DNA from 2 places in the Pantoea osteomyelitidis genome. Region 2 is predicted to be linked to the other one. Evidence: riboswitches for the same ligand, from Rfam matches in the RefSeq annotation. Region 2 holds a riboswitch; the other holds the start of a gene.
The links. A riboswitch is a leader RNA that binds a small molecule or an ion and turns the genes downstream of it on or off. The one in region 2 is predicted to bind thiamine pyrophosphate.
Positions count from the first base shown of each region.

Region 1: linked by a shared signal. The riboswitch ahead of thiB (thiamine ABC transporter substrate binding subunit) and the one ahead of thiM (hydroxyethylthiazole kinase) in region 2 are both predicted to bind thiamine pyrophosphate.

Region 1 is NZ_JBGFSN010000003.1:393,905-398,731, reverse strand. It holds gene ABU178_RS04100 (sugar efflux transporter) at 1-823, opposite strand, end outside; TPP riboswitch at 977-1,081, shown strand; gene thiB (thiamine ABC transporter substrate binding subunit) at 1,129-2,115, shown strand; gene thiP (thiamine/thiamine pyrophosphate ABC transporter permease ThiP) at 2,091-3,701, shown strand; gene thiQ (thiamine ABC transporter ATP-binding protein ThiQ) at 3,685-4,386, shown strand; gene ABU178_RS04080 (DedA family protein) at 4,383-4,827, opposite strand, start outside.
Region 2 is NZ_JBGFSN010000004.1:1,634,160-1,638,986, forward strand. It holds gene ABU178_RS12760 (GntR family transcriptional regulator) at 23-703, shown strand; gene thiD (bifunctional hydroxymethylpyrimidine kinase/phosphomethylpyrimidine kinase) at 752-1,552, opposite strand; gene thiM (hydroxyethylthiazole kinase) at 1,549-2,343, opposite strand; TPP riboswitch at 2,377-2,473, opposite strand; gene ABU178_RS12775 (PAAR domain-containing protein) at 2,679-4,139, shown strand; gene ABU178_RS12780 (hypothetical protein) at 4,129-4,536, shown strand.

The DNA.
Region 1 (4,827 bases), on a different contig from region 2:
CATAGTGCCCTGCCAGCAGCATCACCGGAATCTCCAGCCCGGCGGCAGATCCCATCAGCAGTCCCGCCAGCTTTTCAGGCAGGCCCAGCGTGGTGCTGATCCAGAGCGGCATGTCGATGATATACATGGTGTTGCAGGTCCACATCGTCACCGAGGCGATAAACAGCAGACGCACGTTGCGATCTTTCCAGCCGCTGATTTGCGTCAGCAGCACTTCCGGTGACTGCGCAATGCGCGGCACCGAAGGCAGGGTAAACCAGACCAGAATCAGACAAACCAGGAACAGCGCCGCCGCCACCAGAAACATCACGACAAAACCGTAGTTGAGCGCCAAAGCAAAGGAGAGCGGCGGGCCGATGACCCAGGCGAGCGACAGCTGCGCCCGCATCACCGAGCTGAACATCACCACTTCGCGCGCCGAACGATCGGCATATTCACGCGCCAGGGCAAAAATCTGCGGCATCGAGACGCTGGCCAGCGCCGACAGCAACACGCCCAGGGTGATGAGCGTCAGATAGTGGCGATTAAAGGCGAAGAGTACCGCATTAATCAGCGCCATGCCGCAGCAGAACAGAATCAGCATGCGCCGGTCGCCGCGGTTGTCGGATCGCTTCGCCACCAGCAGGCTGACCACAATACCAGCGATAGCGTTAACGGTGAAAAATAGCCCGACCCAGAAAGGCCTTGCCTGCACCTCGCGCGTCAGAAACAGGCTGAGCGTAGGAGCCTGCAAGGCGCCGGCAACGCCAATCATAAAGGAAACGACCATAAAGGCCAGATAGACCGGGTTAAACCGGCGTTGTCGTGTTAACAGCGATTTCATACCGAAATCCCTTACAGGATGAAACGGAGGGGAAAGGAAAGGGTAGAAGATTTCACAGGCAAAAGGAAAAAGCCAGTAAAGTTAACGCCGTTGGCGTATTCCGTCGGGTTCGCTGTAAACCTTTCACCCGGCGACGGAAATGACTAGAATGAGCCGTTCTCAACGGGGTGCTGTTTATCGCTGCGATAAAGGGCTGAGAAATACCCGTCGAACCTGATCCGGTTAGCCCCGGCGTAGGGATTTGAGATGTCTCTCCGCTCAGATCCTTTGCGACTCATATCATCCTTCCTCTCAAGGAGCGCAAAGTGTTGAAGAAAATATTGCCCGTTCTGCTGCTGTTATCCGCACCGGCGCTGGCCGCCAAACCGGTGTTAACCGTCTACACCTATGACTCCTTTTCCGCCGACTGGGGCCCCGGTCCGGCAGTAAAAAAAGCTTTTGAGGCGCAGTGCGGCTGCGAGCTGCGCTATGTGGCGCTGGAAGATGGCGTTTCTCTGCTGAATCGTCTGCGTATGGAAGGGAAAAACAGCAAAGCGGACGTGGTGCTCGGCCTGGATAATAATCTGGTGCAGGCGGCGCAGGCAACCGGCCTGTTCGCGCCCGGCGAGGTCGATACCTCGTCGCTGACCGTGCCGGGCGGCTGGCAGAACCGCACCTTTATTCCCTTCGACTACGGCTATTTCGCTTTCGTCTATGACAAGAACAAGCTAAAAAACCCGCCGAAAAGCCTGAAAGAGCTGGTGGAAAGCCCGGAAAAATGGCGAGTTATTTATGAAGATCCGCGCACCAGCACGCCGGGATTAGGACTGCTGCTCTGGATGCAAAAAGTCTATGGCGATAAGGCGCCGGAGGCCTGGCAAAAGCTGGCGCAGAAAACCGTCACCGTCACCAAAGGCTGGAGCGAAGCGTACGGCCTGTTCCTGAAAGGCGAAGGCGATCTGGTGCTGAGCTATACCACCTCTCCGGCTTATCACATTATCGAAGAGAATAAACAGAACTACGCGGCGGCGAACTTTAGTGAAGGCCACTATTTGCAGGTGGAAGTGGCGGCACGGCTGGCAAACAGCAAGCAGCCGAAACTGGCGCAGCAGTTTATGCAGTTCATGGTTTCCCCGGCCTTCCAGCAGACCATTCCCGGCGGCAACTGGATGTATCCGGTGATCAAAAGCGATCTGCCAAAAGGTTATGACGTGCTCAGCGTGCCGCAGACCGCGTTGCAGTATACGCCGCAGCAGGTTGCCGACAATCGCGCACAGTGGATCAGCGCATGGCAACGCGCCGTCAGCCGCTGATCGCCCGCTGGCTGCTGCCGGGCCTGCTCGCCGCGCTGCTGCTGTGCGGCGTCGCGCTGCTGGCCTTTGGCGCGCTGTGGCAGGCTGCGCCGCAGATTGCATGGCGCGGCCTGCTGACTGATAGCTATCTGCATCACGTTATCGCCTTCTCTTTCTGGCAGGCGCTGCTCTCCGCGCTCTTTTCCGTGATTCCGGCGATTGCGCTGGCGCGCGCGCTGTGGCGACGACGCTTTCCCGGTCGCCAGCTGCTGCTGCGCCTGTGCGCCATGACGCTGGTGCTGCCGGTGCTGGTGGCGGTGTTTGGCATACTGACCGTCTATGGCCGCGTCGGCTGGCTGGCGCAGCTCTGCCGCTGGATCGGCATCGATTATCATTTTTCTCCCTATGGCCTGCAGGGCATTTTGCTGGCGCACATCTTTTTTAACCTGCCGCTTGCCACCCGACTGCTGTTGCAGGCGCTGGAAAGCATACCCGGCGAACAGCGTCAGCTGGCGGCGCAGCTCGGTATGCGTGGCTGGAACCGTTTTCGCCTGCTGGAGTGGCCGTGGTTGCGACGCCAGCTGCTGCCCGCGGGCGCGCTGATCTTTATGCTCTGCTTCGCCAGTTTCGCCACCGTGCTGTCATTGGGCGGCGGGCCGCAGGCCACCACTATCGAGCTGGCGATCTATCAGGCGTTAAGTTACGACTACGATCCGGGGCGCGCCGCGCTGCTGGCGTTGATCCAGCTCAGCTGTTGTCTGGCGCTGGCGCTGCTGAGCCAGCGGCTGAGCAATGCGCTTCCCACAGGCAGCAGCGTGATGCAGGGCTGGCGCGATCCGCAGGACTCGTGGTTCTCCCGTCTCAGCGATGGCCTGCTGATTGCGCTGGCGCTGCTACTGCTGTTGCCGCCGCTGCTGGCGGTGATCGTCGACGGACTGAACGGCGGGCTGAGCGGCGCGCTGCGCCAGCCTGCGCTCTGGCTGGCGGCCCTGACCTCGCTACGCATTGCGTTGGGCGCCGGGCTGCTCTGCGTGGTGTTGACCCTGATGCTGCTCTGGAGCAGCCGCGAACTGCGTCTGCGACAGCAGCGCTGGCCGGCGCAGATGCTGGAAATGAGCGGCATGCTGATTCTGGCGATGCCCGGTATCGTGCTCGCCACCGGCTTTTTTCTGCTGTTCAACGCTACTATCGGTCTGCCGCAGTCGGCGGATGGCATCGTGATTTTTACCAACGCGCTGATCGCCATCCCCTATGCCATCAAGGTGCTGGGGAATCCGATGCGCGATGTGGCCGAACGCTATACAAGGCTTTGCCTGTCGCTTGATATCAGCGGCTGGAACCGGCTGAGGCTGATCGAGCTGCGGGCGCTGAAGCGCCCTCTCGCACAGGCGCTGGCGTTTGCCTGCGTGCTCTCTATTGGCGACTTCGGCGTCGTCGCACTGTTCGGTAGTGCTGATTTTCGTACCCTGCCCTTCTATCTTTATCAGCAGATAGGGGCCTACCGCGGTCAGGATGGCGCAGTCACCGCCCTGCTGCTGTTATTGCTCTGTCTGCTTCTTTTTACCCTGATGGAAAAATTGCCCGGCCGCCATGCTGACACTTACTAACCTGACCTATCTCTACCAGCATCTGCCGATGCGCTTTTCCTTTACGGCGCAGCGTGGCGAACGGCTGGCCGTCCTCGGTCCGAGCGGCGCGGGAAAAAGCACCCTGCTGAGCCTGATAGCGGGCTTTCTGCCGATCAGCCAGGGCAGGCTGCTGCTCAACGGCGAGGATCACAGCCGCAGCGCCCCGGCAAAAAGGCCGGTCTCGATGCTGTTTCAGGAGAACAACCTGTTTCCGCATCTGAGCGTGGCGCAGAACATGGGGCTTGGGCTGCATCCCGGCCTGAAGCTGAATGCCGATCAGCGCGCGCAGCTGGCGCAGATCGCCACCCGCGTGGGTTTAAGCGATCTGCTGCAACGGCTGCCGGGCCAGCTCTCCGGCGGGCAGCGGCAGCGCGTTGCGCTGGCGCGCTGTCTGCTGCGTCAGCAGCCGGTGCTGCTGCTGGATGAACCTTTTTCCGCGCTGGATCCGGCGCTGCGTAAAGAGATGCTGCAACTGGTGAAAAGCGTTTGCGAAGAGCGCGACATCACCCTGTTGATGGTGTCGCACAGCCTGGAGGATGCGGCGCAAATTGCCCCGCGCAGCCTGGTGGTGGTGGATGGCCGCATCTACTGGGACGGCGCGACCACACAACTGTTATCGGGAGAAACGCGGGAAGCCGACGTGCTTGGCATCCCGCTGCGTTAGCTGAGGAAAACCCGACCAAGCAGATGACGGAAGGTCGGCATCATCGGATGGAACTGGATGGCAACGAAAGCGGCCACGGCGATCAGCAACCCCAGCGGCGCCAGCCAGCGCAGACGCTGCGCCGTTAGCAGAGGCGACACCCAATCCTGCGTTTTGCCGCTGCGCCACCAGCGCCAGCAGAGCCAGACGCCCAGCCAGACCGCCAGCGCCACTAACAGCAGCAGCCATTTAAACCCGCTGCTCTGATCCGCATTTGGCACGTCGATGGCGACCCCGGCCAGAATACCCGGCATCAGGTACAGCGGCGTCCAGAATACGCAGCCGATCAGATTCGGCGGCAGGAATTTACGCACCGGCAGTTCCAGCATCCCCGCCACCAGCGGGATCAGCGGGCGCGTCGGGCCGACAAAGCGTCCCACCAGAATGGTAAACATGCTGTGC
Region 2 (4,827 bases):
GCCGTAATACGGACATTGCCGCATGTCAATCGCCTACACCATTACTACCAGCGAGCCGGTGAACCAGCAGATTTATCGCTATCTGCGTAAAGATATCGTGACCTGTGTGATTAACCCAGGCTCGCTGCTGTCGGAAAAAGAGGTTTCCACGCGGTTTAGCGTGTCCCGCCAACCGGTGCGCGAAGCCTTTATCAAGCTGGCAGAGGCGGGGCTGGTTCAGGTGCTGCCGCAGCGCGGAACCTTTGTGCGAAAAATCTCCGCCCGGCGGGTAGCTGACGGTCGTTTTATCCGTGAAGCGGTTGAAGTGGCAGTTGTGCGCCGCGCCGCGCTGGAGATTCAGCCTGCGGCACTGATGGCGCTGGCGCACAATCTGCAGTTACAGCAACTCTCCGCTGAGCGTCATGACAGCCAGGCCTTTCTCACGCTGGATGATGAATTTCATCGTCTGATTGCCGAGAGCATCAACTGTACGCTGGCGTGGGAAACGGTAGAGAACATCAAGGCCACCATGGATCGCGTGCGCTTTCTGACCCTGAGTGAAGTCTCGCCGCCGGAAAGCCTGATTGAGCAGCATGAAGAGATCTATTCCGCGCTGGAGGCTCATGACGCTGACGCGGCCGAAGCCGCGATGCGTCGCCATTTGCAGGAGATGATTTTCTCGATTACGCCCATCGCCGAACGCAACAGCGAGTGGTTTGAGTAAAGCCGGGCCAGCCAGCACGCAACTCACGGGCCGTCGGCGGTGGCCCCTCTACCACCAGCGGTGAAAATGATGCACCGGCCCGATGCCTTTTCCCACTTCCAGGGTATCCGCCTGCGCCAGCGCTTCCTGCAACCAGGCTTTTGCCTCGGTGATGGTTTCCGCCCAGCCGTGATGGCGCGGTCGCAGCGCCGCCAGCGCCGCCGACAGTGAGCAACCGGTGCCGTGCGTATGGCGGGTGTTTACGCGCGGCGCGCTAAAGCGCTGCTCGCCCTGTGGCGTGACCAGCCAGTCCGGGCTTTCGCTGTCGCTGAGATGGCCGCCCTTCATCAGCACCGCCTGACAGCCCAGCGCCAGCAGCGCCCTTCCCTGTTCAAGCATCTCCGCCTCGGTTTGCGCCACAGAAGTTTCCAGCAGCGCGGCGGCTTCGGGTAAGTTGGGGGTAATCAGCGAAACCTGCGGCAGCAGACGCTCGCGTACGCTGGCCACCGCCTGGGTTGAAAGCAGTGCATCGCCGCTTTTCGCCACCATTACGGTATCAAGTACCACAAACGGAATCTCTGCGCGTTTCAGCTTTTCCGCTACTACCTCTACGATGGCGGTTTCCGACAGCATACCGATCTTGGCGCTGTCGATGCGCACATCATCCAGCACGGAATCGAGCTGTGCGCCGACAAAATCGGGTTCAATGCGATAAACCTGCTGTACGCCGCGGGTGTTTTGCGCCACCAGCGCAGTAATTACGCTGGCGCCGTAAGCGCCGAGGGCGGAAAAGGCTTTCAGATCGGCCTGGATGCCCGCGCCGCCGCTGGGATCGGTACCGGCAATCGTCAGTGCGTTAATGCGTTTCATCGCTCGGCCTCCGGCTCAAGAGTCCACAGCGCATCAAGAAAGGCGGGAACGAAGCTGCCTGGCCCGCTCGCGCGCTGCGTCGCCTGTTCGCCCGCCAGCGCCATGACGCGGCAGGCGCTGGCTACGTTAACCAGCCGATCGCCAGGCAGGCTGGTAAACGCCGCTACCACCGCGGAGAGCGCGCAGCCGGTGCCCACTACCCGCGTCATCAATGCGCTGCCGCCGGTGACGCGCAGGGTGCGCGCACCGTCGGTAACGTAATCGACCTCGCCCGTTACCGCCACGATGCTGTGATATTTTTGTGCCAGCTGCCGTGCCGCCGTCAGGGCCGCCTCTGCCTGGTGCAGGCTGTCGACGCCACGGCCGCCCTGCTCATGTTGCGCCAGCGCCAGAATTTCCGACGCGTTGCCCCGAATCGCTGCCGGTGCGGCATTGAGCAATTGCTGGCAGAAATCGCTGCGCAGCCTGAGCGCGCCCACGGCGACCGGATCGAGCGTCCAGGGGGTGTTGGCCGCAACGGCAGCCGTCACGGCAGTGTGCATGGCGTCGCGTCGCTCGTGCGTCAGGGTGCCGACGTTAATCAACAGCGCATCAGCGATGGCGCTAAACTGCGCGGCCTCTTCAGCATCAATCACCATTGCCGGTGAAGCCTGAAGTGCTAACAGTACATTGGCGGTAAAGGTTTGCACCACATCGTTGGTCATGCAGTGCACCAGCGGCGGCTGGCTGCGAAACAAGTGAAGGGACTGCGCGACATGCGCATCAGAAAGAGGATCAGGTTGATGTGTCATAAAACTCCCAACCGGCGATCAAGAAGGCGAATGCGGTCAGGCATCTGACTTCCCTACGCTGGCATTATCCAGATCAGGTAATACGGGTATTTCTCAGCCTTCACAAAGAAGGGCACCCCGAGTCATTGGTAAAAATTAGCTTACTTTTTGCCAGATTAGGGGAAGGAAGCTGTGGATGCAAGCTCGCCCTTCGGTTATCGCTTCGACCCGCCGAACCATCCCGAAAACACAAAAGATACCAACCGAAATTTAGCTTAAGACTGATATTTTTTGCCCTTATGGATATGTTTTGTACAATGCTGCCGGAAGGATAACCACAATAAGCAGAGGGAATTATGCTTAAAGGTATTGTGTTGTGCCAGGGGGACAAAACCACCTGCGGAGGCAAGATAATCGCTGGATCGGCGCACGGTGTCGCCTTCAATAAACCCCAGGCACAGGAAGGCGATCCTGTTACCTGTGGCAAAGACGGAAAGACATATAAAATTATCGGGGGGATCGCTTTTTATACATCTGGCTCCGAAAATAAACGCATTGCAGGATCGCTTGACAGCTACAGTTCATGTCCCTGTAAGGCTAAATTCTTACCCGCTAATTCATACCCTGTTTATATAAAAGAAGAACCCTCAGGACTCCCTCCTACAGATTTAGCGGCTGCGGCTGCTTTACCCGCCGCACTACTGACCCAAACGAAACCAGAACCCGCACAGCATGCACAGGCTGCGAAGAAAGAACGCCGGTCTGATAAGCGTGAGGGCATTGACGCAGGTTTTGCCGTAATCCCTTATGGTGGTACGACAGAAGCCTGGCAGCGGCTTCTGTTCACTGAAAACCCGCCGGCAGGAGCAAAAGAACTATTCGCCACGCTGAACGGTGCAGGCGAAAGATATAAAGCGGGTTCGATTATGCTTCTGGTTGATCCTGAAAAGCAGGACGACGCGCAGATCGCACATATGAAAGCTGCGAAAGCACGCGTTGATGCGGCGTTAGCCCCCCTCTCTATCAAACAAGCCAACTTTCTCTATAAGTACAAAGACACTATTGAGATGTTCGCTGCTGCTGCCACTACAGCAAATGACGTTGTTGGATATTCAGGGAAGGTAACCGAAGCCGTGAAGGGGTATTTCGAGAAGGTAGAAAAAATCCTTATCGAGATAGAGAAAACCTACAAAAATCAGTACATCACCAACGGCACTCTGATCGGAGAACAATTCTTTATCGAACGTCGACGTTTATTTGGCCAACTTGATAGCGTGCTGAAAATGTTCATGAAGCATCGTTTCATGTTCAACGAGTACACAGACCTGAAAAGCGCCCTTGGCCTGTCCAGCCGTTCAATCACCCATCGCTGGAATGAAACAGGCGTTAGCGATATTGAAGGGTATGCAACCCATATTGAGAAGCTGGCAAAATACGTCAAGTGGATGGAAACCGCCGGAAAGATTGGCATTGGCCTGGCTGCTCTCGATACCGCAGCGAAGATCACCGAAGCCTGCACGGTGGGGCGAGATTGTGCGAAAACTTCGTTTACTTCCATTGGTGAGTTTTCGGGTAGTCTGGTAGGTGGATCTGTGGGAGCTAAGATTATTAGCGCTGGCGCAGCAAATACTGTTTGCGCTCTGGTTCTGGGTGCTGCAACCATAGAGGCGGGAGGAGCCGGAGCGCTGCTTTGCACGCTCAGTGTATCTGGTGGAATTGCATACGGAAGCGATAAGGCTTTTGGCTGGATGGGCCAGACAGGAGGAAATTTTATCGGCGAGCAGTTAGGTCTCTATGAGATTACCAATGATGATTGATTTGAAACTCATTTCAGTCATTGTATGGCTTTTAGCAATGGCGTTTGGATTAGCCAGTATCATAGTTTCCGTTCTGAACAAAAAGCGGTTTATAGAGATTTGCATCCTATACAAAGAAAAATACGGCAGTCTGCCCGACGCCGTATTGCTGTTTGAGAACGTCAATACGCTTTGCGTCAAAATAGCCTACAGCATGAAAGTGCAGTTCATCTATATGCCACTATTGTGGAATCGCAGTTCAATCCTGACCAAAAACGATGACAAAGACTTTATCAGAAGACTTCCTAAAAGGCTTATTGGTCCTTTCTACATCGAGATATATCTGGCTATTGTCAGCCTTATTTTCTTTATCATTGGGGGGCTACTGATGGTAGCGATAGAGCACGGTTGGGTGTGAAAGGCGCTTCACTTGATAGGCTTTACTCCGCAACATAAAGTGGGAGACAGTCTGCGACGCATTACAACCCCAGCGCCGCAGATGCCTGACGTATGCTTGAGCGAAGCCGTCTTAACGGTCAGCTTCGACTTCTTTAAAAACTCCGCTTCGGCAGATTTTTTGCTTTTTGGCTGAAGTAAAAGTTGAATGAATCTGCCCTCACTTAATTACCAATCGCAATGTAGCTTAAGACTGATATTTTTTGCCCTTATGGATATGTTTTGTACAATACTGCCGGAAGGATAACCACAA